Regions from separate parts of the Variovorax sp. GW460-12-1-14-LB1 genome, predicted to be linked through region 2. Evidence: predicted binding sites of a transcription regulator. Region 2 holds the regulator's gene; each other region holds the start of a gene.
The links. Region 2 encodes sigma-54, which starts transcription at its own class of promoters, with help from an activator protein. Its sites were predicted from a motif close to TGGCANGNAANCTGCTTT; they were not measured.
Positions count from the first base shown of each region.

Region 1: AC07Y4_RS20860 (pilin) is a predicted target of sigma-54. The motif match lies at 4,324-4,341, and genes of this name have one in related genera.
Region 3: glnA (type I glutamate--ammonia ligase) is a predicted target of sigma-54. The motif match lies at 3,639-3,656, and genes of this name have one in related genera.
Region 4: AC07Y4_RS12485 (TorF family putative porin) is a predicted target of sigma-54. The motif match lies at 3,787-3,804, and genes of this name have one in related genera.

Region 1 covers NZ_JBWKYF010000043.1:35,979-43,256, forward strand. The annotation lists gene AC07Y4_RS20855 (pilus assembly protein) at 1-2,776, shown strand, start outside; gene AC07Y4_RS20860 (pilin) at 3,779-4,267, opposite strand; gene AC07Y4_RS20865 (3',5'-cyclic-nucleotide phosphodiesterase) at 4,469-5,272, opposite strand; gene AC07Y4_RS20870 (CHASE2 domain-containing protein) at 5,302-7,278, opposite strand, start outside.
Region 2 covers NZ_JBWKYF010000055.1:16,259-23,536, reverse strand. The annotation lists gene AC07Y4_RS23710 (SPOR domain-containing protein) at 1-536, shown strand, start outside; gene AC07Y4_RS23705 (thiol:disulfide interchange protein DsbA/DsbL) at 689-1,333, shown strand; gene lptA (lipopolysaccharide transport periplasmic protein LptA) at 1,456-2,175, shown strand; gene lptB (LPS export ABC transporter ATP-binding protein) at 2,172-2,966, shown strand; gene rpoN (RNA polymerase factor sigma-54) at 2,984-4,573, shown strand; gene AC07Y4_RS23685 (phospholipase D family protein) at 4,584-6,200, shown strand; gene AC07Y4_RS23680 (LysE family translocator) at 6,205-6,852, opposite strand; gene AC07Y4_RS23675 (YceI family protein) at 6,878-7,278, opposite strand, start outside.
Region 3 covers NZ_JBWKYF010000027.1:59,951-67,228, reverse strand. The annotation lists gene ntrC (nitrogen regulation protein NR(I)) at 1-385, opposite strand, end outside; gene glnL (nitrogen regulation protein NR(II)) at 412-1,491, opposite strand; gene AC07Y4_RS15785 (hypothetical protein) at 1,506-2,030, opposite strand; gene glnA (type I glutamate--ammonia ligase) at 2,177-3,592, opposite strand; gene AC07Y4_RS15775 (competence/damage-inducible protein A) at 3,740-4,540, opposite strand; gene AC07Y4_RS15770 (EI24 domain-containing protein) at 4,537-5,442, opposite strand; gene AC07Y4_RS15765 (sterol desaturase family protein) at 5,499-6,473, opposite strand; gene AC07Y4_RS15760 (polysaccharide deacetylase family protein) at 6,490-7,278, opposite strand, start outside.
Region 4 covers NZ_JBWKYF010000019.1:59,106-66,383, reverse strand. The annotation lists gene AC07Y4_RS12500 (SMP-30/gluconolactonase/LRE family protein) at 1-798, opposite strand, end outside; gene AC07Y4_RS12495 (ammonium transporter) at 1,005-2,438, opposite strand; gene glnK (P-II family nitrogen regulator) at 2,468-2,806, opposite strand; gene AC07Y4_RS12485 (TorF family putative porin) at 2,877-3,743, opposite strand; gene AC07Y4_RS12480 (YifB family Mg chelatase-like AAA ATPase) at 3,961-5,499, shown strand; gene AC07Y4_RS12475 (serine/threonine-protein kinase) at 5,512-7,278, opposite strand, start outside.

The sequences.
Region 1 (7,278 bases), on a different contig from region 2:
GCGGATCCTGACGGCAAAATCGTCTCTGGGGCTTGCTTTTTCAGCACTCAATGAAAAGTCAAGGGTCGGGTTTTCGACCATCAACGATAACAGCAGCAACGACAATACGAGCGGCGCAAATTTCATCCCGCTCGCTGAATTCGATTCGACTCAAAAACTCACTTGGTATTCCCAGGTTTATGGGATTTCCCCCAATGGAGGGACGCCCCTGGTCACGGCACTGGATCGCGCAGGCCAGTACTACGCAACCGGCAAGATGCCCGGAGGACCTTCGGCGACACGCGCCACCACCGTTCCTCTGGCCTGCACACCGAACTACACGATCCTTTCGACCGATGGCTATTGGAATGGCGGGGCGCCAACGGGAGTGGGCGACTTGGACCGAACGGTTCCCACCCTGCCGGCCAACGTCTATTACGACACCGAGGCCAAGGTGGCGATCAACGATCCCATCGCCGGTGTTCCGCTGGTCGCAGGGGAAAAATTCCCCGCGCCCTTCTACGACGGGAACAGCAGATCCAACACCCTGGCCGACGTCGCCATGAAGTACTGGATTTCCGACCTCGCACCCAAGCCGTCAGCCGGCAAGGTCGCGGCCAACCCCTCCGATCCTGCGACATGGCAGCACATGGTGACCTTCACCATCGGCCTGGGCGCAAGCGGCACCCTTTCTACGCCACCGACCGGTTCGAACTCATGGCCCACGCCGGTGGCCGATTCGGCGACCGCCATCGATGACCTCTGGCACGCGGCCCTCAACGGTCATGGTCAGTACTTCAGCGCCAATGACCCGGCGAAGCTGCAGACAGCGCTCTCGTCGATCCTGAACAACATCGTCAACCGTACCGGCGCGGCAGCCTCTGTGGCCGTGAGCAATCCGAACGTCCGCTCGGGTGACAACACGGCCTTCACCTCCAACTTCAATTCAGGCACTTGGTACGGTGATCTTGAAGCGTTCGCCATCAATATCGATACAGGCCTGTTGGGCACAACTGCACTTTGGTCTGCACAGTCGCTGCTGGACAAGAAGGCATTCGGCACCCGCAAGATCGCCAGCTTCAACGGCTCTGCGGGCGTGGCCTTCACCACCGACGGCCTGAGCGCCACGCAAGTAGCGCGTCTGAACTCGCCTGCAACACCGCCCGGCCCAAGCGATAGTGCCGCCGTGATCTCGTACCTGCGGGGCGATCGCACCAAGGAAGGCACCGACAGCGCCAGCGCACGCCCCTACCGGACGCGCACCCACGTGCTTGGAGATATCGTGAACGCAGAGCCCACCTATGTTTCGGCGCCCCGCTCCAGCTACACCGATACCGGTTACGCCACCTACAAAGCCGGCGCTGCAGCCAACCGGACCAAGGTCGTGTATCAGGGAGCCAACGACGGGATGCTCCACGCGTTCGATGCCGCCAATGGCAACGAACTCTGGGCCTATGTGCCTGGCAGTTTGCTGGACATGAATCTCTCCGCCACGGTCACGTCGACCAGTGCCCTGGCCGGCCTCACCCAGCAGTCCCCGTCGTTCCAGCACCGCTTCTATGTCGACGGCACCGCTGTGGCCACGGACGTGGACCTCAGCAACACATACGCCAACCAACCAACGCCCCCGACGCCCAGTTGGGCCACCGTGCTCGTTGGCAGCCTCGGCAAAGGGGGGCGAGGTTACTACGCCCTGAACGTGACAGACCCATCGGCCGCCTCGGATGCCGATGTCGCGAGCAAGGTGATGTGGGAGTTTCCCAATGCAAACACCACAAGCGAGGTCAAGAACAGCATCGGCTATTCCTACGGCAGCCCCCTGAACGTCAAGACCAAGGCCGCCGGATGGGTCACGCTGGTGACCTCCGGCTACAACAACGGGACAGACACGGGTGGCGACGGGACCGGGCACCTCTACGTTCTGAATACGGCGACAGGCGCAGTGATCAAGGACATCAGCACCGGAGTGGGCACCAGCGCCGACCCGAGCGGGCTGGCTAAAGTCAGTGCGTTCCTGGTCAAGCCCGGCACGGACGACACGGTCGACTACGCGTACGGCGGGGATCTTTACGGCAACGTCTGGCGTTTCGATCTTTCGTCCAATTCGACGACCGACTGGAACGTCAAGCGGCTCGCCACATTGGTCGACGCTACCGGTAAGGTGCAACCCGTCACCAACTCGATAGAGCTAGGGGTGGTGAAGCGCAAGCGCATGGTGTTCGTTGGCACTGGCAAGTACCTTGGCGCCTCCGACATTCCCGGCGGAACCGATGCCAACACCAACGCCAGCCAACCGCAGTCTTTCTACGGCCTGATGGACGACCGGTCCGACTCACCGACCATCACGCCGTTACGTCTCAATCTTGTCAGGCAGACGGCAACCAAATCTGGCGACAACATCAATGTGACAAGCAACCCTCTGGACCTGACGACCAAGAAAGGCTGGGTGCTCGACTTCGCAACGACGCCGGCGGGCGAGCGCTCGTACACGAGCCCAGTGCTGTTCCAGGGCGTGCTGGCCTTCACGACCAACACGCCTTCGAGCGACGAGTGCTCGCCAGGAGGAAGCTCCAACCTTTACTTCCTCAACTACGCGAACGGTGGAGCAATCCCCAACTTGAGCAGCCGGTTCGTCGGCAATGTGCTTGCGAGCCGCGTGCAGCCCGAGGGGTTGCCGAACGGGTCGATCAAGATCCTCGTGCGCACGTCCGACGGGAAGAACAAGGTTTATGACGTGAGCGTGCCTTCGGCCACGACGCCTACGCGGATCATGTGGCGGGAAGTCATCACGAACTGAAAAAGCGGGCACAGCGCTGATCAGCACACTCAAAAGAAAGGATCGGGGCCGTACGCGGGCTCGCGCAGCTGCCGGCCGTGCTGCTCAAGCCGTTGGCCCAGCTTGCGCGGGTTAATGGCGGCGCGATCGTGCTCGAGCCCTTAGTCGAAGCAGAACCTCAGCTCAACGCCTTCGATCTCTGCCTTCAGTTCCGCCCGCTGCTCGCCCGATACCTCGTTGTCGTGCGCCAGCCGCTCGGCACTGACACTCGCAATGTGACCATTGCATCGATCTGCTCGATCTGCAGCTGCAATTCGAGTAGCGCGAGCAGGTCGTTGGCCCCATAGGCTTGGTTTGCCTTCTGCGTCAGCGCCGTCTTGACGCAGCGCTGCTGTACATAGGTCGCGCGGTCAGGATGCTGAGCGCTGGCAAGCTCGCAGAAGACTCGAGCGCGGATTGCATAGCCTGTTGCTCCTCAGCTTCGCGCCGCTGCTGCGCTGGCCTTGTGGCAGGGCGGGGCGTAGCAACGGTGTTCCGTCAACCTACCTGGCGGCCTCGTCCCAATGGCACCAGCGCCTGCGTATACATCTGGCCGTAGGTGCCGATGCCGGCATGCCACGCAGCCAGCGTCTGGCGGGCCTTCTCGATCTGGCGGATCAGGGTGTGAAGCGCTTCTGCTGCGGTGTCAGTGCGGGCCGGCTTTGCTGGGGGAGATTTGCAGGGCTTGGGCACATTGAGCGGCTTCGGAATCGACGGCGGAAGATCGCATTGTTGATGAGCGCCTGCGCATCAACGCGCCGTGGCCTTGGAGCGGCAAAAATGACCTGCTGGGGATTGGATCCTGACCCAATTTTCTCGATCGGAAGTTCAACTCGTGAAGGGGAAGGGAGGAGCCTTTGGTGGACCGTTGATGAGGATCTGTCTGTCCGTCGAACAATAAAGCAGGGGAATTGACTTCCCCAGTTTTCATTCAAACAAGCGCAAAAAAGCCGCCCGAAGGCGGCTTCAATCTAAGCTGGAGACTTACGCGCAGTCGCCTTGGCCCGACTTCAGGCCCCGGACTGGGTCGCAGATGGTGCCAGCGCCAGGTGTCATGGTCCACGTCATGTTGGCTGCGCCTGCTGCGATCGTGGGCGTGTTGACGATCGTCAGATTCACGGGCGGGGTCGCATTGGTGGTCGCGCCGGAGGTTGCCGTGATCACTCCATCAGTAACGCTGACCGCGAGAATGTTCTTCGTAGCCGTAGCAGCGCCAGCGGCAACTGCATTAGGAATGCCATTCGTGCCCGAGTTGCAACCAGCGAGCGCCAACGTGTCGTTGTAACAAACGGAAATGGCCGACTTGATCGAATTCAGCTCTGCGACAGCACCTGCAGCACGAGTGCGCGAGGTGTAGTTCGAATATTGGGGGATTGCGATGGCGGCCAAAATGCCGATGATGGCGACCACTATCATCAATTCAATAAGGGTGAAACCCTTTTGCACATTGCGTGCGATAGAACGACGGTTCATTCATTAACTCCAGGTTGGTTTGTAAAGCCCGGGAACCAGCCCGGAGCGGAGTAACTTCCGCAGCATCCGTGCCACCCAGCTTCCCCACCCTGCAGCCCCCGTTCGGGCCACCTTTGGTCACAAGATGGTTACATGATGTGACACAACTCGCACTCAGATGCCAATTGTGTCGACAAATTTGTCATGCCCAGCCAGACCCGGTCAGAAGGTCAGCACCCCGTTCGCCTTGAGCCAGCGAATGTCCCGCTGCGCCAACCCTGCCACCTCCCGCCCCGCCAGCATCTCGATCTGGCTCATGATTTCTTCGGTCTCCGCCGGCTTGGTGTGGGTGATGTAGATCGGGTATTGCTTGCCCGGATCGATGTGCGCCAGTTCGTGCGCCAGCGCCACCGGCGACAGATGCAGGCTGCGTTCGGCCAATGCCTCTTCGCGGGAGCTGAAGGCCGTTTCGATGACCAGCATCGCCACGTCGATCGCGTTGACGCGCTCCCAGAAGGGCGGGTTGCGTTCGGTGTCGCCGCTGAAGACCCAGTGGGCGCCGCCTTCGGCCCGTCGGATGGCGAAGCCGCAGGCCGGCACGGTGTGGACGGCCGGCAGCACTTCGATCAGCTTGGGGGCGTCGCTGCCCAGCTCGAGGCGTTGCCCGACCGTGATCTCGTGAAAGCTCACGAACGGCGATTCAGGGCTGGGAATGCGTTCGAAATTCGGCCAGATGACGTTGTTGAATACATGCGCCCGCAGCGCGTCGATGGTGGCGGCCAATGCATGCACGCGCAGGGGCCGGGCGCGGCGGCTGCCGACGGCGTCGAGCATCAGGGGCAGGGCGGCGATGTGGTCGAGGTGCGAGTGGGTGAGCACCACGTCGTCGATGGCGGCCATTTCGTCGAGGGTGAGATCGCCAACGCCCGTGCCAGCGTCCACGAGCAGGTCCGCATCGACCAGGAACGAGGTGGTGCGGCAGTCCTTGGCGATGGCGCCCGAGCAACCCAGCACGCGAACCTGCATTGTGGAAGACCCCTTGTATGCGTCTGTCGTCATTTGGTGTCGAACCGGGTGGCGCCGTCCCAGTCCGGGTCCTGCGGGCGAAGCGCCATCGAGGCTAAACGCTGGGCGTAGAGCTGGTAAAGGACTTTTTTCGCATCCGCGGCGAGCAGGGGAGCCAGCAAGTTCCGGCCCAACGCCCAATCCTGGCGGCGGTAGGCGGCGAGCACCTGGCTCCAGCGGTCGAGTTGCTGCCGTGTGTCCTGCGCCTCGGCCGCAGCTTCCGGCACGAGTGGGGTGTAGATGGCGACAGCCTGGGCCTTGCCCTTGACGCGCACGCTGTCGAGTTCCTGCCAGACGAAGCCGGGCGCCGCCTCGCGGGTGGCGCCGCTGGCCACGATCTCGACACCGTAGTGTCCGCTCAGGCCCTCCAGCCGGGACGCGAGATTGACCGCGTCGCCGACCACGGTATAGCTGCGGCGCGCGGTCGAGCCCATGTCGCCGACGCTCATGAGGCCGCTGTTCAGGCCGATGCCCGCGCTGATTTCGGGGCGGCCGTTGGCGCGGTGCTGGCGGTTGATGTCGTGCACGGCGGCGGCCATGTCGATCGCCGCCTGCACGGCGAGCGCGGCATGGCCGGGGGTGTCGATCGGCGCGCCCCAGAAGGCCATGACGCAGTCGCCCATGTATTTGTCGACGGTGCCGCGGTGCGCGCTGATCACCTCGGTGAGCCGGCTGAAGACGGTGTTCAGGAAGGCTTGCAGCTCGGCCGGCGCCATCTGCTCGGACAGCCGGGTGAAGTCGCGCATGTCGCAGAACATCACAGTCATTTCCTTGCTCTCGGCGCGCATGCTGTAGCGGCCGGGGCGCACGAGCATTTCGTCGACCAGCTGCGGCGGCACGTAGGTGCCGAAGAGCCGCACCAGCCCGCGCCGCGCACGCGATTCGACGAAGTAGCCCCAGCTCATGTTGAGCGCGAAGGCCAGCGCCACCATGACGAGCGCCGACGCCAGCGGGAGCACGAGGCTGTGGCCGACGTAGAGCCAGGTGTTGAGGCCGACCAGCGCGGCGACCACGCCCGCGCCGAGCAGCACGGCGCGCGATGCGGACAGCAGCGACAGCCCGAACGCGAGCAGCAGCCCCGCCGCCAGCACGGTCAGCACTTCATATCCCGGCGCGTAGTCGGGCACGGCCAGCAGGCGCCGGTCGAGCAAGCCCGAGACGATGTTGGCGTGCACTTCGACGCCCGGAAACGCCGCGCCGACCGGGGTGGCGCGCAGGTCCTGCAGGCCGGGCGCGGTGGCGCCGAGCAGCACGATCTTGTCCTTCAACTCTCCCGGCGCCAGTCGGCCTTCGAGGACGTCGGCAGCGGCCACGTAGCGGAACGACCCCGCGCGCGGACCGCCGGGGCCGCGAAACGGCACCTGCAGGCTGGCGCTCTGGTCGACCGGGATGCGCAGCGACCCCAGCACCAGCGCCTGCAGGCGTGGAAAGTCGCCGTCGCCGGCCACGAGCGCCGGCCGCACGGGCGGCGAGCCGTTCGCCAGCCGGTACACCGCCAGCGCCAGCGACTCGTAGTGCCCGGGCGACGCATGCTCGCCTTCGTAGCGGGCGATGAGCGGCACGCTGCGGATCACGCCGTCGTCGCTGCCGTCACCGACCAGGGTGTTCAAGAACCCCGCGACCGGCGCCGCGCGCCCCAGCACCGGCAGGCTGGCGCCGAAGCCGTTCCAGAGCGTGACGAAGGAAGCATGGGGCGGAAAGGCGTCGGGTGGCAGCACGGGCGTCGCCGGCAGCAGCCCCTTGGCGCTGGGCTGTTCGGTGCGGGTGAAGTAGTAGCCGAGCGCCACGGGCTGGCCACGCAGGGCCTGAGCCAGTGTGGCGTCGTGGTCGAGGGTGGGCGCGAGCTGGTCGATTTCGGCAGCGAGGCCCGGCACGCCGCTCAATGGCCCGGCTGCGATCTCCTTCAGGCGCCCGAGGCCCGAGCTGCGATCGGGCTCGAGAAACATCACGTCGAAGCCGAGCACGGC
Region 2 (7,278 bases):
CCGCCGCCACGCCGCCGGCCGCCACGGCCACCGGCCCGGTGAATCCGATCACCGGCGCGCCCGCCACCGTGGCGCCCGGCACGCCGCCCGTCGCCACCGCGCCGGTCACCGCCCCGGCCCCCGTGGTGGTGGCGCCCAAGCCGGCGCGCCCCGCGCCGGTGCCGGCCGAAGCCAACGCCCTGCCGCCGTCGAACGATCCGCTGGGCGACTTGGCCCGAGCCCGCGCAGGCGGCAGCACGACCACCGCGTCCGCCGCGCCGAGCCACACGGCCGCCGCGCCGTCGTCGTCGGGTGCCGACCCCTTCATGTACTTCGTGCAGGCTGGCGCCTTCCGCACCACCGACGACGCCGAGGCGCAGCGCGCCAAGCTGTCGCTCATGGGCGTCGAGGCCAAGGTCACCGAGCGCGAGCAGGCTGGTCGCACGGTCTACCGCGTGCGCGCAGGCCCGTTCAACAAGAAGGACGACGCCGACCGGCTCAAGGAACGGCTCGACGGCGGCGGTCTCGAATCGGCGCTGGTGCGCGTGCAGCGCTGACCGACGCTTTTCCTGAACAGCCTTTAAGCTCTCGCCCGCGCGGCATCTGCCGCACTCGTTTGTCAATTCCAGCGCCTCGGTCGCGCCGTCCACGGGGAACTCCCGGCGGCGCGCCGGCTCTGTACTGCGGTACCCACAGGAGAACCTTTTCCATGAAACGTCGTGACTTTTCGCTGGCCGCCACTTCGATCGGGCTGCTTTCGCTGGCTGCCGTTCCGGCACACGCCCAGCGCGCCCCCAAGGCCGGCACCGATTTCCTCGTGCTCGACAAGCGCGTGCCCGTCGATGCACCCGTCGGCAAGGTCGAGGTGGTCGAGTTCTTCTCGTACAACTGCCCGCATTGCAATGACTTCGAGCCCTCGCTCGAAGCCTGGGTCAAGGCAGCCCCGAAGGAAGTGGCCTTCCGCCGCATCCCGGTGCCCTTCGTGGGCAACGACGTCGAAGCCAAGCAGCGCCTGTACTTCACGCTCGAAGCCATGGGCAAGCTCGACGAGTACCACCCGAAGGTGTTCGCCGCCATCCACGCGCAGCGCCAGAACCTGAACGGCGACGCCAACATCCAGGCCTGGGCCGAGCGTGCCGGCCTCGACGGCGCCAAGTTCAAGGAAGCCTTTGCGTCCTTCGGCGTGGCCAGCAAGGCCCGCCGCGCGGCGCAACAGACCGAGGCCTACAAGGTCGCCGGCGTGCCGGCCCTGGCCGTGGCGGGCCGCTGGTATGTCGACGGCGAAACCGCCGGCAGCATGTCCAAGGTGCTGCAGGTCGCGACCTTCCTCATCGGCGAAGCCAAGAAGGGCTGACCGACCCGGCGACCTGGTTCTTCGGTCGAATGCAAGGCCCGCTTCGGCGGGCTTTTTCATTGGCGGCGGTGGGCAATTGCCATCCCACGCATACAATGTTTCAGAGCAAGTTTCGTGCCTTTATGACATTGCCCTCCATCCCCACATTCCCCACCCTTCGTCGCCTCGGCCGCCTGGCTTTCGGCGCGCTGTTGCTGGCCGGCGCCGCCTCGGGCGCCCTGGCCGAAACCGCCGACCGCACCAAGCCGATGAACATCGAGTCCGACTCGATGCGCTACGACGACCTGAAACAGACCAGCGTGTTCACCGGCAACGTGCTGGTCACGAAGGGCACGATCATCATCCGCGGCGCGCGGCTGGACGTGCGCCAGGACGCCGAGGGCTACCAGTACGGCGTGGTCACGGCGGCGCCCGGCAAGCTGGCCTATTACAAGCAGAAGCGCAACGCCGGCGACGAGTGGATCGAGGGCGAGTCGGAAGTCATCGAGTACGACAGCCGCGCCGACAACGTCAAGTTCATCCGCCGCGCCGTCATGCGCCGGCTGATCGGCGCCACGGCCAACGACGAGAGCAGCGGCGCGCTGATCGTCTACGACCAGAGCAACGACACCTACACCGTCAACGGCTCCCTCGTGCCGCCGAACGCCGGCGTCTCGGCGGGCGGCGGCGGCCGCGTCAAGGCCATCCTCACGCCGAAGGCCACGCCGGCCCCGGCGGCGCCCGGCTCCGCACCCGCGGCCGGCGGCAAGAAGCCCGCGGCCCCGGCACCCACCCCCGCGCCCGGCGCCGGGCTGCGCCCGAGCACCACGCTGGGCGGCACCGAAGGGGAAGGGCGCAAGTGATCGAAACCGCAGGAACCCAGACCGCCGACGGCATTCCGGGCAGCCGCCTCGTGGCGCGCGGCCTCAAGAAGAGCTACGGCAGCCGCACGGTCGTGAAAGACGTCTCGCTCGATGTGCAAAAAGGCGAGGTCGTCGGACTGCTCGGCCCCAACGGCGCGGGCAAGACCACCTCGTTCTACATGATCGTCGGGCTGGTGCGCGCCGACGCCGGCGAGATCACCATCGACGGCGAGCCCATCGCCCACATGCCCATTCACCGCCGCGCGCGCATGGGCCTGAGCTACCTGCCGCAGGAAGCCTCGATCTTCCGCAAGCTCACGGTCGAGGAAAACGTGCGTGCCGTGCTCGAGCTGCAGCGCGAGCCCGACGCCAACGGCCGCATGATGCCGCTGACCAAGCAGCACACCGAAGAGCGCCTGGCCGACCTGCTGGCCGACCTGCGCGTGGACCACCTGCGCGATTCGCCCGCGCTCGCGCTGTCGGGCGGCGAGCGCCGCCGCGTCGAGATCGCGCGCGCACTGGCCACGCAGCCGCGCTTCATCCTGCTGGACGAGCCCTTCGCCGGCATCGACCCGATCGCGGTGATCGAGATCCAGCGGATCATCAGTTTCCTGAAAGAGCGCGGCATCGGCGTGCTCATCACCGACCACAACGTGCGTGAAACGCTGGGCATCTGCGATCACGCGTTCATCATCAGCGACGGGCACGTGCTGGCACAAGGCACACCCTCGGAGATCGTCGACAACGCCGAGGTACGCAGGGTGTACCTCGGCGAGCACTTCCGCATGTAAGGGAGGGTCGGGTCTCCATGAAGCAAGGGCTGTCCCTTCGCGTCTCGCAGCATCTGGCGCTGACGCCACAGCTGCAGCAGTCCATTCGCCTGCTCCAGCTCTCCACGCTCGAACTGAGCCAGGAAGTGGAGCAGATGCTGGACGAGAACCCGTTCCTCGAACGCACCGCGGAAGAAGCGGCGCGCGAGGAGTTCGGGCTGGACACGGCCGATGCGCCGGTGCCGCGCGACGACGCGGGCGAGGGGGAGGCCGAGTTCACGCCGTCCGCCGCCAGCACTTCCTCCACGTCCAGCGACACCACCTCCTCGACCCCCGACACCGACGGCCCCGCCGCCGAGATCGCTGAGCGCGAGCCCGACTGGGAAGGCGACGGCACCGTCGACATGGCGCCCGACGACAGCGAGTGGGGCAGCGACGCACCCGCGCGCCAGAACAACCTGGGCGACGACGAGCGTGCCGATGCCACCGAACTCGCGCGCAGCCAGGAGTCGCTGCAGTCCTTCCTGCACCGCCAGGCGCTGAGCCTGCGGCTCAATGAAAACGACTGCGCCGCGCTGCGCTTCCTGATCGAGTCGCTCAACGACGACGGCTACCTCGAAGACTCGCTGCCCGCGCTGGCCTCGGGCCTGGCGGGCGACGACAACGACCAGTTCGACGACCTCGTGCACCACTTCCAGGTGGCGCTGGGCCTGCTGCAGAGCCTGGAGCCGGTCGGCGTCGGTGCGCGCGACCTGGGCGAATGCCTGAGCATCCAGCTGAAGGCGCTCGCCAGCGAAGACGAGACCGAGGCCGAAGCGCTCATCCGCAAGACCGCCATCGCGATCTGCAAGCAGCCGATGGAGCTGCTCGCGCGGCGCGACTTCAAGCGCCTGGCCACGCTCACGCGCACCAACGAAGAGCTGGTGCGCTCGGCGCTGCAAGTCATTGCGCGGCTCGAACCCAAGCCAGGGCGCCGCTTTGTCGACGTCGAGCGCAACATCGTCATTCCCGACGTGATCGTGACCAAGACCGGGCGCGGCACGAACGTGAAGTTCCGCGTCATGCTGAACCCCGAGGTCATGCCGCGCCTGCGCGTGCACGACATCTACGCCGGGGCGCTCAAGTCGCACAAGGGCGAGGGCAGCCAGGCGCTGTCGCAGCGGCTGCAGGAGGCGCGCTGGTTCATCAAGAACATCCAGCAGCGCTTCGACACCATCCTGCGCGTGAGCAACGCCATCGTCGAGCGCCAGAAGAGCTACTTCGTGCACGGCGAGCTGGCCATGCGCCCGCTGGTGCTGCGCGAGATCGCCGACGAGCTGGGCCTGCACGAGTCGACCATCTCGCGCGTGACCACCGCCAAGTACATGGCCACGCCCTTCGGCACGGTCGAGCTCAAGTACTTCTTCGGCTCGGCGCTGGGCACCGAGACCGGCGGCAACGCGTCGAGCACCGCGGTGCGCGCGCTGATCAAGCAGTTCGTGAGTTCGGAAAGCATCAAGAAGCCGCTGTCCGACAGCCAGATTTCCGAGATGCTGAAAGAGCAGGGCATCGAGTGCGCGCGCCGCACCGTCGCCAAGTACCGCGAGGCCTTGCGCATCGCACCGGCCAACCTGCGCAAAGCCCTGTAGAAAGCCCACGATGACCCGTCGCCTGCTGTCGCGCTGGGGGCATTGGGTCTTCGCCCTCGTGGCTGCATCGCTGTTCGCCGGCTGTGCCACCTTGCCCGACGAGGCACCGCGCCCGCCCACCAAGGCCATCGCCGTCTCGGCCGACACCGCGCTCGGCAAGATCGCGCTGGCCTCGCAGCCCGACCCCGACCTCAGCGGCTTTCGCCTGATGCCCGGCGGCGATTTCGCCTTCGACACGCGGCTGCAGCTGGCGCGCCGCGCGCAGCGCACGCTCGACGTGCAGTACTACCAGATCGAGAACGACGAGACCGGCCGCTACCTGCTGCGCACCCTGCGCGATGCGGCGCAACGCGGCGTGCGCGTGCGCCTGTTGATGGACGACCTGTACACCTCCGGCGAAGACGAGCTGCTGCTCGGCCTGGCCGCCACGCCGAACGTGGAGCTGCGCCTGTTCAACCCGTTCCCGGCCGGGCGCGGCAGCCTGCTCAAGCGCTTCACCGCGTCGCTGTTCGACTTCAGCCGCGTCAACCGCCGCATGCACAACAAGCTCTTCATCGCCGACGGCGCGATGGCGGTGGCGGGCGGGCGCAACATCGGCAACCAGTACTTCCGCCGCACCACCGGCCCGAACTTCATCGACCTCGACACCTTCGTCACGGGCGCGCTGATCCCGCGACTGGGCGTGCTGTTCGACCAGTACTGGAACAGCCCGCATGTGCGCCCGATCGGCGCGGTCGTGCACACCGACCTGCCGCGCGAAGAGCTGCAGCGCCGTTTCGACGCCGCCACCGGCCCCGACACCACGCCGCCGCCGCCCAGGCCTGCGCCCAACGACCTGCTCGGCTACAGCCCCGTGGCCGACGACCTCGACGCCGGCAAGCTCGGCCTGATCTGGACCACCGCCGAGGCTTATGCCGATTCACCCGACCGCGTGATCGGCAAGACCGCGTCGTATGGCGGCGTGCCGCTGCTCGACGTGGACAGCGTGCGCTACAACGTGGTCGAGCAGATGCGCCGCGCGCGCAGCGAGGTGACGCTGGTGTCGCCCTACCTGATTCCGGGCGCGTCGGGGCTGGAGGTGATGCGCGAGATCCGCGGGCGCAACGTGAAGATCAGCGTGGTCACGAATTCGCTCGCTGCCACCGACGAACCGCTGGTGCACACCGCCTACCGCCGCTACCGCGCCGACATGCTGGCGCTGGGCGCCGAGCTGCACGAGCTGAGTTCCGCGCGCACGCGGCGCAGCGTGCGGCTGGGTTTGTTCGGCACGTCGGTGGGGCGGCTGCATGCCAAGTCGGCGGTGATCGACCAGCGCATCCTGTTCGTCGGCTCGATGAATTTCGATCCGCGCTCCGAGATCCACAACACCGAGATCGGCCTGTTCATCCGCAGCCCCGAGATGGCGCAGCAGACCCTGAAGCTGCTCGACGTGCTCAAGCAGCAGGGCGCCTACCGGCTGCGTTTTGCCGAAGGCGCCGATGCGGGCGCAGTCGGCTCGCGGCGCATCGAATGGGTCAGCGAGGAAGGCGGCAAGACCACCGTGCTGCACGAAGAACCCGACTCGGGCTTCTGGGACCGCACCATGCTCGAGTTGCTGGCGCCGCTCACGCCCGAGAGCCTGCTCTAGGGCCTCAGGTGCCGCGCACCGCCGACCACACCAGCCGCAAGCCCAGCAGGCCCATCACGCCGCCGGCCGCGCGGTCGATCCAGGTCTTGTAGCGCAGGTAGGCCGCGCGCGGCGCGGCCGAGGACAGCGCCAGCGCAACGATCGCGTACCAGCCCGTCTCGATGCAGAAGATCACGGCCGGCACGGCGAGCGCGAGCACCAGCGGCACCTCGCGCGGCAGGAAGGCCGCGAAGATGCTCGCGTACACCACCGCCGTCTTCGGGTTGCTGATCTGCGTGGCCAGGCCGAGCAGGAAGGTGCGTCCGCTGCGGCCTTGCTGGCGCGGCGAGGCGAGGGTGTCGGGCGTCACCGCGAGCGGCTGCCGCGCGCCGCGCCAGATGCGAAAGCCCAGGTAGATCAGGTAGGCACCGCCGAAGGCCTTGATCGCGAGGTACAGCGCCGGTACCGCGAGGAACGCCGCCTGCAGCCCGGCCAGCGCCGCGATGGAGAACGCCAGCCCGCCGGCGCCCATGCCCAGCGCCGCCGCGAGCCCGTCGCTGCGCGAGGCCACGGCCGTGCGCGCCACCATCACGAAGCTCGGGCCCGGGCTCATCGCGCCCACGGCCATGGCGCCGGCGATGCCGAGCAGGGACAGGAAGTGGGCGTCGGTCATGAGTGGGCTCCGGTGGGGGATGGGTTCATTGCACGTTCACGGCTTCGACCTGCACCAGCAGCTTCACCTTGTTCTCGAAGCCGAAGTTCAGGCCCCAGGTGATGCCCCAGTCGCTGCGCTGCACGGTGGCCTCGAAGTCGCCGCCGCAGACCTGGCGGTTGATCAGCGGGTTCAGGTAGCAGTTGAAGCGCACGGCCTTCAGCGTCACCGGCTTGGTCTGGCCCATGAGCGTGAGCGTGCCGGGCACGTCGGTCACCTTGTCGCCGCTGAAGTCGATGCGCTCGGCCACGAAGCGGCCGGTGGGGAATTCGGCCACGTTGAAGAAGTCCTTGCTCTGCACGTGGCGGTTGAGCAGGTCGACGCCGGTGTTGATGGAGCTGATGTCCATCGTGATGTCGACCTTGCCGCTGGCGCCGGTGCCGTCGA
Region 3 (7,278 bases), on a different contig from region 2:
CGCGCTGGCTTTCGTCGACGGCGCGGCGGATGAGTTCGACGGCGCGCGGCAGGTCGAAGGGCTTGGGCAGGTACTCGAAGGCACCGCCCTGGAAGGCCGAGACCGCGCTGTCCAGGTCGGAGAAGGCGGTCATGATGATGACCGGCAGGCCGGGGTGCTTGGCCTTGATCTTGTCGAGCAGGTCGAGCCCCGATCCGCCCGGCATGCGGATGTCGCTCACCAGGACCTGCGGGCCCTGCTGCTCGTCGCCTTCGGCCTGTTCGAGCGCGGCCAGCACTTCGCGTGTGTTCGTGAAGCTGCGCGTGGGCAGGTCTTCGCGCAGCAGCGCCTTCTCGAGCACGAAGCGTATCGATTGGTCGTCATCAACTATCCAGATCGGCTTCATGCATCTCCTCTGTTGCCGGGGCTGCGCTAGGGCAGCGGAATCAATATCTTGAAATCGGTTCGGCCCGGGACGCTGTCGCACTCGATCACGCCGTGATGCTGTTGCACAAAAGTTTGCGCAAGCGTCAGTCCCAGCCCGGTCCCGCCTTCCCTACCCGAAACGAGCGGATAGAAGATGCGGTCCTTGATCGTGTCCGGCACACCCGGTCCATTGTCGATGACATGCAATTCCAGTGCCAATCGATACCACTGCTTGTTGAAGATCACCTGGCGGGCCACGCGGGTCTTGAAAGTGATCTGCGCATCTCCCGCCGCGCGGCGCTCGGCCAGGGCCTGCGCCGCGTTGTGCGCGATGTTGAGCGTGGCCTGGATGAGCTGCTCGCGGTCGCCGCGGAACTCGGGAATGGAGACGTCGAAGTCGCGCTCGATGTGCAGGTCGCGCGGAAACTCCGCCAGGATGACCGAGCGCACGCGCTCGCAGACCTCGTGGATGTTCACGTCGCCCACCACGTGCGGCCGGCGGTGCGGCGCCAGCAACCGGTCGACCAGCGTCTGCAGCCGGTCGGCCTCGTGGATGATGACCTGGGTGTATTCGATGAGGTCGCGCGACTCGACCTCCATCTGCAGCAGTTGCGCCGCGCCGCGGATGCCGCCCAGCGGGTTCTTGATCTCGTGCGCGAGGTTGCGGATGAGTTCCTTGTTGGCCTGCGCCTGGTCGATCAGGCGCTCCTCGCGGTCCTGGCGCACCTGCTGCTCCAGCGGCGACATCTCGATGATGAGCTCGCCCTTCTTGTCGCCGTGCGCGAGCGTGACCTGCACGGGCATCAGTTCGTGGTTCACGCGCCGCAAAAAGGCCTCGTAGCGCAGCGTGGCGAAGTCGTTGCTGCTGGCGCCGTCGAGCGCGGTGCGCAGCACCTGCGGCTCATGGAAACAGGCGCCGAACTGCGAGCCCTCGAGCGTGCGCCGCGAGGTGCCCAGCGCGTCTTCGAGGCCTGCATTGGCGAACAGCACAGAGCCGTCGCTGTTGACCACCGCGATCAGCGTGGACAAGAGGTCGAAGGCGCGAAAGCGCGGATTGGCGCCAGTCGCCTTCTTGCCGAACACCATGGACTGCGCGCCGCTTACTGCGCTTGCGGCTTGCCGGGCAGGCGGCCGATTTCGCGGCGGATGCCGGCGATGTCGCTCTCGTTGCGCGCGAGTTCGGCCTTCATCTCGGCCACGCGGTCCAGGTACTTCTGGTAGTTGCGGCCTTCGCTGCCCTGCTTCTCGGGCTCGCCGTTGTTGTATTCCTTCTTGAGCTCGGTCTGGCGGGCCTCGGCCTTGCGCAGCTCGGCCTCGAGCACCGAGCGCGCCTCGCCGTCGCGCGCGCGCTGGTCGACGCCTTCGACGCGCGGGCTGCCCGCCGGGGCACGCGCGGCGGATGAACCGCCCGACGACGACGCGTTGCCACCACCGCCGCCCGAAGGCTTCGTGCCCTGCACGACGGTGACGTTGCCGCCTTCCATGATCTTGCAGCCCTTTTGCTGGGCCACGGTCGCGTTGTTGGTGTACTCGTTGCCGCAGCGCCAGACGCGCTCTTGCGCGAGCGCCGCCGTGGCGGTGGCGAACGAGGCGGCGGCCAGGAAAATCAGGGAAGCAGTCTTCATTTGGATCCGGAGAGGGCGCGACAAACGCGCATTTTGATGCAATTCGGGCCCGCTCACGACAGGGTGTTCCGCACCAAGACAAAAGGACGGCCGGGGCCGTCCTTTTGTCTTACTTGCCCGCCGGGGCGGGCTCGTCGTGGCGCTTTTTACAGCGAGTAGTACATGTCGAACTCGACGGGGTGCGTCGCCATGCGGAAGCGCGTGACTTCCTGCATCTTGAGGTCGATGTACGCGTCGATGTACGAGTCGGTGAACACGCCGCCCTTGGTCAGGAACGCACGGTCCTTATCCAGGTGCTCCAGGGCCTGGTCCAGGCTGTGGCAGACGGTCGGGATCAGCGCGTCTTCTTCCGGCGGCAGGTGGTACAGGTCCTTGCTGGCGGCTTCGCCCGGATGGATCTTGTTTTCCACGCCGTCCAGGCCGGCCATCAGCAGCGCGGCAAAGCCCAGGTACGGGTTCATCAGCGGATCGGGGAAGCGCGCTTCGACGCGGCGGCCCTTCGGGTTGGCCACGAACGGGATGCGGATCGAGGCCGAGCGGTTCTTGGCCGAGTAGGCCAGCTTCACCGGGGCTTCGAAGCCGGGCACCAGGCGCTTGTAGCTGTTGGTGCCGGGGTTCGTGATGGCGTTCAGGGCACGGGCGTGCTTGATGATGCCGCCGATGTAGTGCAGCGCGAAGTCCGACAGGCCTGCGTAGCCGTCGCCGGCGAACAGGTTCTTGCCGTCCTTCCAGACCGACTGGTGCACGTGCATGCCGGAGCCGTTGTCGCCGACGATGGGCTTGGGCATGAAGGTGGCGGTCTTGCCGTAGGCGTGGGCCACGTTGTGGATCACGTACTTCTGCAGCTGGACCCAGTCGGCGCGCTGAACGAGCGTGCTGAAGCGGGTGCCGATTTCGAGCTGGCCGGCGTTGGCCACTTCATGGTGATGCACTTCGACCGGGATGCCCAGCGATTCGAGCACCAGACTCATTTCCGAGCGCATGTCCTGGAAGCTGTCGACCGGGGGCACCGGGAAGTAGCCGCCCTTGACTGCGGGACGGTGGCCGCTGTTGCCGTGCTCGAACTCCTTGTCGGTGTTCCACGAGGCTTCTTCGGACTCGATCTTCACGAAGCAGCCCGACATGTCGTTCTTCCAGCGCACGCCGTCGAACACGAAGAATTCGGGTTCCGGTCCGAAGTAGGCGGTGTCGCCCAGGCCGGAAGCCTTCATGTACGCCTCGGCGCGCTTGGCGAGCGAGCGCGGGTCGCGCTCGTAGGCCTTGCCGTCGGCCGGGTCGATCACGTCGCAGGTCAGGATCAGCGTCGTTTCTTCGAAGAACGGGTCGATGTTGGCGGTGTTCGGGTCGGGCATGAGCTGCATGTCCGAGGCTTCGATGCCCTTCCAACCGGCGATGGACGAACCGTCGAACGCATGGCCCGAGGTGAATTTGTCTTCATCGAAGTGCGACACGGGCACGGTCACGTGCTGCTCTTTGCCGCGGGTGTCGGTGAAGCGCAAGTCGACGAACTTGACCTCGTTTTCCTTGACGAGCTTGAGTACATCGGCGACGGTCTTTGCCATCAGTTTCTCCTGAGTTGGATGGTGGTTAGGAATACAGGGACGGGAGGATGCAGTTTCTGTGCCATTGTCACCCCGCCGGATGAGGCCCGGGTGACGGCCCAGGGGCTGCCGGAAAAGGAAAAAATCACCAAACTGGTGCAATGCAGATTAACGCACCAATTCAGGGCCAAGCTTCGCATCGAAAGTGTGCAGGCCTTCGATGAGCTGGCCATAGGCGGCATCGAGCTTCGCGGGGTCGCCCTTGACGCCCAGCTCGATGTGGCGCCCGTACTGCGGGTGATCCACGCTGGGGAGGCTGAACACCTTGATGCCAGCGTGGGCCTGCTCGATGGCCTGCATCAGGGGCGTGAGGGTGGCTTCCATCGCACCGAAAACGATCACGGACTTCTCGGCGATGGCGTTGCGGGTGAACAGATCGGCATAGCGGCTGTCGAGCACCGACTCGATCATCGGCCAGGCCATGACCGGAAAGCCCGGCACGAAATGCACGTGCTCGACGCTGAAGCCCGGGATCTTGTTGTACGGGTTGCGGATGATCGACGCGTCCTGCGGAAACACGCCCATGTTCAGGCGGTGGATGTTGTCGGGCCGGTCGGGTTCGTAGGGCACGCCCTGCTCCAGGGCCGTGTCCTGCATGCGCTCGCGGATCAGCGCCTCGGCCTCGGGGTGCAGCGCCAGCGGCACGCGCAGGGCCTGGGCGGCGCACTGGCGGGTGTGGTCGTCGGGCGTGGCGCCGATGCCGCCGGTCGAGAACACGATGTCGCCCGAGGCGAAGGCGCGCATCAGGGCCGCGGTGATCCGCGTGGGCTCGTCGCCCACGTACTCGGCCCAGCCCAGCTGCAGGCCGCGCGCGGCCAGCAGCTCGATGACCTTGGCCATGTGCTTGTCGGCCCGCTTGCCGGAAAGGATCTCGTCGCCGACGACGATGAGACCGAATGCGCGTGTCATGGAGAACTCCATTGAGAAAGAGCGGCCTTGTTGGCCTCGGTAGCTTCGGCCGCCTCGATCGCCTGCTGCTGCGCGTCGCCGCTGCCGGCCGCGGGCTGCTGCGCCGCGCGCTGGGCGCGCAGCTGGGTCAGGGCGTCGAGGCAGTAGTGCGCGAACCAGAGCGCAGAAAAGGCGAAGACCAGCGTGTAGATCCAGATGGCGATCGGCACCAGCACGAAGAAGGCGGCGGCGAACAGCAGGCCCGAGGCCCAGACGATGCTCGGCGCGGCGCCCAGGTAGCCGCACAGCACGCCGATGCACAGCAGCGGCAGCCGGTGGGCACGCAGCAGCGCGACGCGTTCCTCGGGGCTGGCGTGCTCGGCCAGCGCGTCGAAGCTCATCACCCGGTAGGTCAGCCAGCCCCAGATCAGCGGCGGCAGGATCAGCACCAGCGGCGGAATGAGCCACAGCGGCATCGACACCACCAGCGCGATCAGCGCCAGCACGGTGGCGCCGAGCGAGCGCAGCACGCTGCCGAAGAAGGAGGCGCCCTTCTTCTGTTCGAGCGTGGGAAAGCGCCGTTCGGCCACGAGCTTGGTGAGCGCCGGCGCCATGAAGCCGGCCACGATGAGCAGCGACAGCACGACGATCAGCGGCGTGACGCCGAACACCACCACCAGCGGCGCCAGCGCGGCCGTGACGTCGCTGGAGAACAGGCGCCCGATCCAGGCCCAGAAGCTGGACAGCAGCGGCCAGGCGTCGAGCGCCTCGCGCGTCCAGGCGACGGCCGCGTCCCAGTAGAAGTAACCGAGCCCCGCGGCCAGCAGCACCATGAGCGCCAATGGCAGGAGCGACAGCACGATCACGCGCGGGAGCATGCAATAGGCCACCGCGCGCCAGAAGGAGTCGAGGAGCAGGCGCATGAGGTTCGAGGATAGCGCAAGGCCCCGGCCCGCTCGCCGCCGGGCCCGCGGGTGGATCAGGCGCGGCCGAACAGCCGCTTCAGGCCCAGCCACTGCTGCGACCAGAAGCCCTGGCCGTAGTCGCGCGGGCGGCCGTCGGCGCCGGGCTCGACCTGGTCGCGGATGCCGGTCGGGTCGTAGCGGTTCTCGAAGTTGGCGGTGCGAAAGAGCATGTCCCACCAGGGCAGCAGCACGCCGAAGTTGTGGCCGCCGAGCGTGCTCCGGCCGTGCGACTCGTGGCCCAGCCCGATGCTGTGGTGCAGCCGGTGAAAGCGCGGGCTGACCCACAGCCGCTCGCCGATGGCCCCGAAGCTCAGCCGCAGGTTGGCGTGCTGCAGGCTCTCGCTGAGCTGGGTGAAGGCCACGACGGCGATGAACTGGCCCGGCGCCACGCCGATCAGCTGCGCCACGATGACGATGAGCGTGTCGTGGATGACGTCGTCGAGCAGGTGGTTGCGGTCGTCGCTCCACATCGTCATCTGGCGCTGCGAGTGGTGCAGCGAATGCAGGCTCCACCACCAGTTGAACTGGTGCTGGCCGCGGTGGATCCAGTAGCCGACAAAGTCGAGCACCACGAGGTAGATGGCAAAAGCCACCCACGGCACGTCGGTCACGCCGGGCCAGGCCTCGTCCAGGTGGAAGGTGCCCCACCCGGCCATGCGCAGGCTGCCGAGCAGGTCGTCGAACAGCGGCTGCAGCGTGAAGAACAGCGCCAGCCGGAACAGGCCCAGCCGGTGGATCAGCGTGTAGAGCACGTCGATGCGGATCGCGCGGCGGTCGGTCACGGCCTCGACCGCGCGCCAGCGCTGCAACGGGCCGATGACGGCCAGCAGCACCAGGATCTGGATCACGCCGACCAGCAGCCAGCCGGTGGCGTCGAAGGCATCCTCAGCCCAGCCGCCCAGGCCGATGGCGTACACCAGCGGCTGCACGGCGGTCTCGAAGAGCCAGCCCTGCATGGCGGAAAAAACGTCGGTCAACCAGTCGATCACGGCGAAAACTCAGGAATCAAGGGTGGGAGGCGATCCAGGCGCGGTAGTCCGGATGCTGGCGCAGGGTGCGAAAGCAGAAGCCCTTGGCCTTCAGGCCGACGATCAGCGGCTCCAGGTTGGCCGGCGCCCACGGGTCCTTGCGCGACCAGATGCCCAGGTGCGCCAGCAGGATGTCGCCGGGGCGGATGCCTGCCAGCGCCTGGGCCAGCAGCTTCTGATTGCTGAAGGCCTCGCTGGGCAGCTCGTCGCCGAGGAAGCCGGCGGGCGACCAGCCCACGTGCGCGTAGCCGCAGTCCTTGGCGGCCGCCAACAAAGCGGGCGAGGTCTTGCCGCCCGGCGCGCGGTACAGCGGCAGCGGCTTCTTGCCGGTGATGGCGGCCAGCCGGTCGGACGACTTGCGGATGTCGGCGCAGTACTGGGCCGCACTCCAGACCGACTCCTTGCCGGTCTGCGGGCCGGCCGACGGCTTGATGCGAAAGCTGGGCGGCGTGCCCTTGACGTCGCCGCGCCAGTAGGCGTGGTCGTAGGTGTGCGAGCCGAACTCGTGGCCTTCGGCCGCCCTCGCCTTCCACCACGGCGCCCAGTGGTCGTCCAGGCTGTCGCCGTCGGTCTGGGTGCGCTCGGCGGCGGCGAAGAAGGTGACGCGCACGTCCTGGCGCTTGAGCACGTCGGCCACCAGCGGGGCGATGCCCATGTGGCCGGTGTCCAGCGTCAGGTAGACCGGCTTGTCGCAGGCCGCAGCTTCTTGCGCCCCGGTCGCCGGCACGGTGGCGCAGGCCAGTGTCGCGACGGCGAGGGCCACCCC
Region 4 (7,278 bases), on a different contig from region 2:
CAGGTCGTCGCCGCCGAAGCAGGGCATGGTCGGGCACTGCACGGGCACCGCGATGGCGGCCACGCGCTCGCCCGTGGGCGCAAAGCGCAGCAGCTGCGCGCCTTCGAACATCGCGACCCAGTAGTGGCCGGCGGCGTCGACGGTGGCGCCGTCGGGTCGGCCGTCGTAGTGCGTGGGCGTGCTGGGTACCCAGCCCGCGGGCTTGGGGTCGAACTGCTGGAACACGCGCGCATGCGACAGCGTGTTGGCCTCGGCGTCCCAGTCCCAGGCGCGCACCACGTGCGCGGCTGTGTCGGCCCAGTACAGGGTGCGGTTGTCGGGCGAGAACGCCAGGCCGTTGGCGGTGGTGACGTGCTCCAGCATCGAGGTGATGGTGGGCGAGACGTCGCCCGGGCGTGCGTCGAAGCAGTAGAGCGCGGCGTTGGCGCGGTCCTTGGCTTCGTTGAGCGAACCGGCCCAGAAACGGCCGAGCGCGTCGCACTTGCCGTCGTTGAAGCGCATGGTGCGCACGTCGTGCTCCGCGCGCGCCATCGCGACGAGGCTGCCGCCCCACTCGCGGGCCCGGTAGATGCCGTCGCGCAGCGCGATCACGAGGCCGCCGCTGCGTGCCGGCGCCATGCAGCCGGGCTCGGTGGGCAAGGCCCATCGCTCGACCGTGGCCGTGGGCGAACCGATCTCGCCGCGCGTGCGCAGCACGGCGCGGCCCGGAATGTCGAGCCAGTAGAGCGCGCGTTCGTGCGGATGCCAGAACGGCGATTCACCCAGCTCGCAGAGGCTGTCTTCGATGGAGGTCCACATGGTGGGGCGATTGTGCCCCCGGCCACGCGGGCCGCGGGCAAAAAAAAGCCCGCTGACGCCGAAGCGCTCGCGGGCTGAACATCCAAAGGAGACTCGCCTGAAAAAACCGGGAGTGGTTGTTCTTCTTTGTATCGAAAAGGGGGGGTGGTGGTCTTGGAGGAGCGGGGGCCGGCGCCGTGCCGGACCACCCGCTGTCTGTGTGCGAATCAGCGGTTGTAAGCCGTTTCGCCGTGGGACGAGATGTCGAGGCCTTCGCGCTCTTCTTCTTCCGACACACGCAGGCCCAGGGTCAGATCGGCGATCTTGTAGGCGATGAACGCGACCACGCCGGACCACACGATGGTGAACAGCACGCTCTTGACCTGGATCCAGACCTGCGCGCCCATCGAGAAGGTGTCGGGGGTCAGGCCACCGGTGCCGCCCAGGCCCTTGGCGGCGAACACGCCGGTCAGGATGGCACCCAGGATGCCGCCCACGCCGTGCACGCCGAACACGTCGAACGCGTCGTCCGCGCCGAGCATGCGCTTGAGACCGCCCACGCCCCACAGGCAGACCAGGCCGGCCAGCAGGCCCATCACGATCGAGCCCATCGGGCCGACGAAACCGGCGGCGGGCGTGACGGCCACGAGGCCGGCCACGGCACCGGACGCGGCGCCCAGCATCGAGGCCTTGCCCTTGTGCAGGCTCTCACCCAGGATCCACGACAGGGCCGCGGCGGCGGTGGCGAGCACCGTGTTCACGAAGGCCAGGCCGGCGGCGGCGTTGGCCGCACCTGCCGAGCCGGCGTTGAAGCCGAACCAGCCGACCCACAGCAGCGAGGCGCCGACCATGGTGAGCGTGAGCGAATGCGGCGTGAAGGCTTCCTTGCCGTAGCCCACGCGCTTGCCGACCATGTAGGCACCGACCAGGCCGGCGATACCGGCGTTGATGTGCACCACGGTGCCGCCGGCGAAGTCCAGCGCGCCGTCCTTGCCCAGCAGGCCGCCGCCCCACACGATGTGGGCCATGGGCACGTAGCTGAAGGTGAACCAGATCACCGAGAACAGCAGCACGGCCGAGAACTTGGCGCGTTCCGCGAAGGCGCCGACGATCAGCGCCACGGTGATGGCCGCGAAGGTGCCCTGGAAGGCGAAGAACACGTATTCGGGGATCGTGGTCAGCGCGCCGAAGGTCTCCTGCGTGATGCCCTTCATGAAGATCTTGTCGAAGCTTCCGAAGAAGTTGCCGTCGCCCGTGAAGGCCAGGCTGTAGCCGTAGATGGCCCACAGCAGGCTGATGAGCGAGAAGATCACGAAGACCTGCATCAGCACCGACAGCATGTTCTTGGAACGGCCCAGGCCGCCGTAGAACAGCGCCAGGCCGGGGATGGTCATCAGGATCACGAGCAGGGTCGAGGTGAGCATCCAGGCGGTGTCGCCGGAGTCGACCTTGGGCGCGGGGGCGGCAGCCGGTGCGGCGGGCGCGGCCTCGGCGGCTGCGGGTGCTGCAGCCGCTGCAGGCGCGGGCGCAGCTGCGGCAGGTGCAGCAGGTGCCGATGCAGCCGGTGCCTCAGGGGTGGCGGCGGGTGCCTGGGCCAGCGCCGAAGTACCGGCGGCGAAGACGCTCAAGCCGAGCGCAAGAGAGACAAGAAGTTTTTTCATAGTCGTTGTTCTTTCGGGCCAGGACTCGATCAGAGGGCTTCGCGGCCCGTTTCGCCGGTGCGGATGCGCACGACCTGTTCGAGGTTGTAGACAAAGATCTTGCCGTCGCCGATCTTCCCGGTGCGCGCGGCGCCTTCCACGGCCTCGATCACGCGGTCGACCAGCTCGTCGGAGATGGCCGCCTCGATCTTCACCTTGGGCAGGAAGTCGACCACGTACTCGGCGCCGCGGTACAGCTCGGTGTGGCCCTTCTGGCGACCGAAGCCCTTCACTTCCGTGACGGTGATGCCCTGCACGCCGATGGCCGAGAGTGCTTCGCGCACCTCGTCGAGCTTGAACGGTTTGATGATGGCTGTGACCAGCTTCATGATGAGTTGCTCCTTCTGGATGGATGAAAGGCGGCGCGGCAACGTGGGCCGCGCCTGGTTGTTGTGTCGATTACAGCGTCTTCGTCAGCGTGAGGATGAAGCGTGCCTTGTTGGGCGAGTAGTAGGTGGTACCGAAGGTGCCGAAGTCGGGGATCTCGATGCCCGGGTAGGCCACGACCTGGTAGTTGGCCTTCTTGTTGGCGCCCTGCACCGAGCCCGTGAGCGTCAGGCCGCTGCCGAAGTCGTAGGTGGCGCCGATGTTGTAGTCCACGTAGCTCTTGTAGCCCAGGCTGCGGATGTCGCTGGACATGTTGGTGAAGCCGACGGCGGCCTTGAGCGTGACCTTGGGCACGATCTCCTTGCTGTAGGCCAGGTTCAGGTAGCCGGTGTTGCGGCCCTTCAGGCCCGAGCCCGTCTTGGCGCCGGCGTAGCCGAAGTAGTCCTTGGACACCGTGTGCGAGTACTTGGCCGTGAACGAGCCGAAGCTGTCGTTGGCGTAGGTGGCGCCCACGTACAGCTCGGTGGTGTTGCCCACCGAGTTGCCCGGGTAGATGTAGGTGAGCGCACCGACGTCCATGTCGACCGGGCCGGCCTTGAACTTGTAGCCGCCGTACAGGTCGCTCTCGATGCTGTTGCCCTTGAGCCAGTTGACGCTGGAGTTCCAGTTGCCGACGTAGAAGCCGCTGTCGCCGAAGGCGTAGTCGAAGCCGCCCTGGATGGCGGGCTTGAAGCCCTTGGTCTTGGCGTAGTCGTTCTTGCCGATCATGTCCTGGTCCTGGCCGCGGAACTTGTAGTTCGTGGTCAGCGAGACATTGCCCGTGAGCAGGGGCGCGGGCGCCGGTGCGGCGGCGTCGGCGGCCTGGGCCAGGGCGGCGCCCGAGGCGGTCAGTGCAGTGGCCAGAACGATCAACGCCTGGGCGGCGGTACGGTGCGTCATCAGGGAACTCCTCGCAAGTGTGTTGTTGGACCTGAGCACCCTCAAAGCAGGGAGCGTGCCAAACTGCACGAATACCGCCCCGGCCAGAGGGCGCAGGTGTCCGGCGATGAGCGCCAAATCGTTACAAGCCCTGTTTCCGGCAGTTGCACACGCTTGCACGCTGCACGGTCCTGGGCTTGCACGTCGCAGGCGCACCAACTTGGGGAGAGGGAGAAAAATGAGTCTGTCTTTGGTGCAAAGCCGCGCCTTGCTCGGCCTGGAGGCCGCCGCCGTCACGGTCGAGGTGCATCTGGCGAACGGCCTGCCGAGCTTCACGCTGGTCGGGCTGGCCGAGACCGAGGTCAAGGAAGCGCGCGAGCGCGTGCGCTCGGCGATCCAGAACGCCGGGCTCGAATTTCCGACCAACAAGAAGATCGTGGTCAATCTGGCGCCCGCCGATCTGCCGAAGGATTCGGGCCGCTTCGATCTGCCGATCGCCCTGGGCATCCTCGCGGCCAGCGGGCAGATCGAGAACGCCCGCCTCGCCGGCCACGAGTTCGCGGGGGAGCTGTCGCTGTCGGGCGAACTGCGCCCCGTGCGCGGCGCGCTCGCGATGGCCGTGGCCACCTACACGCAAGGCACGGCCGTGCGGCTGGTGCTGCCCCTGGACAGCGCCCAGGAGGCCGCGCTGGTGCCCGGTGCGCAGGTGTACGGCGCCCGGCACCTGCTCGACGTGGTGCGCCAGTTCGTCGCCAGCGGCGGCGGGCCCGTCGACGCGAGCGACGACGGCTGGACCCGCGTGCGCGCCGCGCCCGGCGACGGCGCCCCGCGCTACGCCGACCTGGCCGACGTCAAGGGCCACACGGGCGCCAAGCGCGCGCTCGAGATCGCCGCGGCCGGCGGCCACAGCCTGCTCATGGTGGGCGAGCCGGGCTCGGGCAAGTCGATGCTGGCGCACCGCTTCGCCGGCCTGCTGCCGCCGATGAACGTGGACGAGGCGCTGGAAAGCGCGGCCATCGCCAGCCTCGACGGCCGGCTGGCGCCCGAGCGCTGGATGAGCCGCCCGACGGCCACGCCGCACCACACGGCGAGCGCGGTGGCGCTGGTGGGCGGCGGCTCGCCGCCACGGCCGGGCGAGATCTCGCGCGCGCACCACGGCGTGCTGTTTCTCGACGAGTTCCCCGAGTTCACGCGCGCCGCGCTCGAAGCGCTGCGCGAGCCGCTGGAGACCGGCACCATCACGATCACCCGCGCCGCCCGTCGCGCGGAGTTCCCGGCCCGCTTCCAGCTCATCGCCGCGATGAACCCCTGCCCCTGCGGCTACCTCGGCTCCACGCTCAAGCCCTGCCGCTGCACGCCCGAGCGCGTCGCGCGCTACCAGGGCAAGCTCAGCGGCCCGCTGCTGGACCGCATCGACCTGCACATCGAGGTGGCGGCCGTGTCGGCGCCGCAGCTGCTCGATGCGCCGGCGGGCGAATCGACCGACAGCATCCGCGCGCGCGTGGTGGGCGCGCGCGACCGCGCGCTGCAACGCCAGGGCCATGCGAACCAGGGGCTGCAGGGCCGCGCGATCGACACGCACGCCGTGCTCGACAACGCCGCGCGCCAGCTGCTGCAGCAGGCGGCCGCGCGGCTGGGCTGGTCGGCGCGCAGCACGCACCGCGCGCTGAAGGTGGCGCGCACCATCGCCGACCTCGCGGGGCAGGACGCCGTGCAGGCCGCGCACGTGGCGGAGGCGGTGCAGTACCGCCGCGCATTGCGCACCGGCACGCCCTGACCTGCGCTCCCGCTACTTGAACTCGTGGCTCACGACCGGTGCGGACTTGCTGTCCTGCACCGTCACGCGCTGGCGGTAGGCCGTGAGGTCGCCGTTGCGCACCTCGATCGTGTAGATGCCCGGACGCAGCGGCAGCGACTTGAGCGGTGGGCTCACGCCGCGGTCGGCGCCGTCGATGAAGACCTGGCCCCAGGGCCGGATGTTGAACTGCACGCGGCCCATGCCGGGTGCCGCGGCCGGCGGCGGTGGCGGGACCGGTGGTGCGCCCGCGATCACGGTCGGCACGGGGTTCGTGCTGCCCGCGGCGGGTGGCGGCGGTGACTGCCGGTTGAGCTGGGCGATGGCGTTGCGCGCCTCGCGCGCATGCAGGCCGCGGCGGTGGCGCCGCAGGTAGGCCTCGTAGCCTTCGCGGGTGTTCTCGGCCTGGGCCAGGTTCCAGTCTTCCACCTCGGCGACCACGGCGGGGTCGGGGGGCGGCGGCGCTTCGGGTGGCGCCGGTTGCACAGGCGGTGCAGGCTGCGCGGGCTGTGCCTCGGGCTCGGCCGGCGGTGTGGCCGGTGGCGTGGGCGCGGCGGCGATGGGCACGTTGTCGAGCGGGCTCAGCGGGGCGCTGGCCGATGCGGCGGGCGCGGACGCAGGCGGGGCCTCTGAGGTCGCGCCGGCCGGCGGCATCGCGGCCGGGGGCGCGCCCGGATCGGACATCGGCGTGCCGGGCGGCGGCGCGGCCGCAATCATCGGATCGGACGGTGCCTTGGCCGTCAGCCGCCAGCCGATCCAGCCGCCGACCGCGAACAGCGCGAGCACCAGCGCGCCGACAAGGAACCACGGCGGGCGCTTCGACGGCTTCTTCGGGCGTGCGACAGGCGGCGGCGCAGGCGGCGGCGGTGCCTGCACGCGCGCGGTCGCCGCTTCCACAGGCACGGGCTGCACCTCGGGCGCGGGCGGTGGCGCTTCCTCCACCGGCTCCGGTGCCGGCGGCTCCTGCGCCACGGGCGCCGCGACGGGCACGGCAGCAGCAACCACCGCCGCCGGCGGCGCCGCCCGGTCCACCACGTACAGGTCACCCAGCTTCACCAGCCCCAACTCCGCCGCAAAGGCTGCCACCGTCTGCGTGCGGTCCTTGCTGTGCACGGCCAGCGTGTGGTCGACCGCGGCGCAGAAGGCCGGGCTCAGGTCGTCGCGGTCCATCGACGACAGCGGCACGTAGGCGTCCTGCACGCTGCGCACCACGGCCGAGGGCGGCGGGTGGCCGGTCACCGCGCGGTACAGCACGGCGCCCAGCGCATAGAGGTCGGTCCACGCGCCCTGCAGCAGCGTGTTGTCGTCGGCGTACTGCTCGATCGGCGAGTAGCCCGACTTCACCATCACCGCGACCTCGTCGACCAGGTCGGCGATCGACTTGCGCGCGGCGCCGAAGTCCAGCAGCACCGGGCGGTCGTCCTGCTGCTGGATGAAGATGTTGTCGGGCGCGATGTCGCGGTGGAAGCACTGGCTGTGGTGCAGCGTGTCGAGCGCGCCCAGCAGCGGCCCCAGCATGCCCAGCAGCCAGGGCTCGGTCAGCGTGGCCGGTTCGCTCTCAGCCAGCTGGCGCAGCGTGCGGCCCTTGTACAGCTGGATCGCCATGTAGGCGGTGGAGTTGGCCTCCCAGAAGCGATGCACCCGCACCAGCGCCGGGTGGCTGAACTGCGCCAGCGTGCGCGCCTCGTTGATGAAGCTGCGCAGGCCGGCCGCGAAGGTGGCGGTGAGGCGCTCGGAGCGCACGTGCACGCTGTTGTCGCC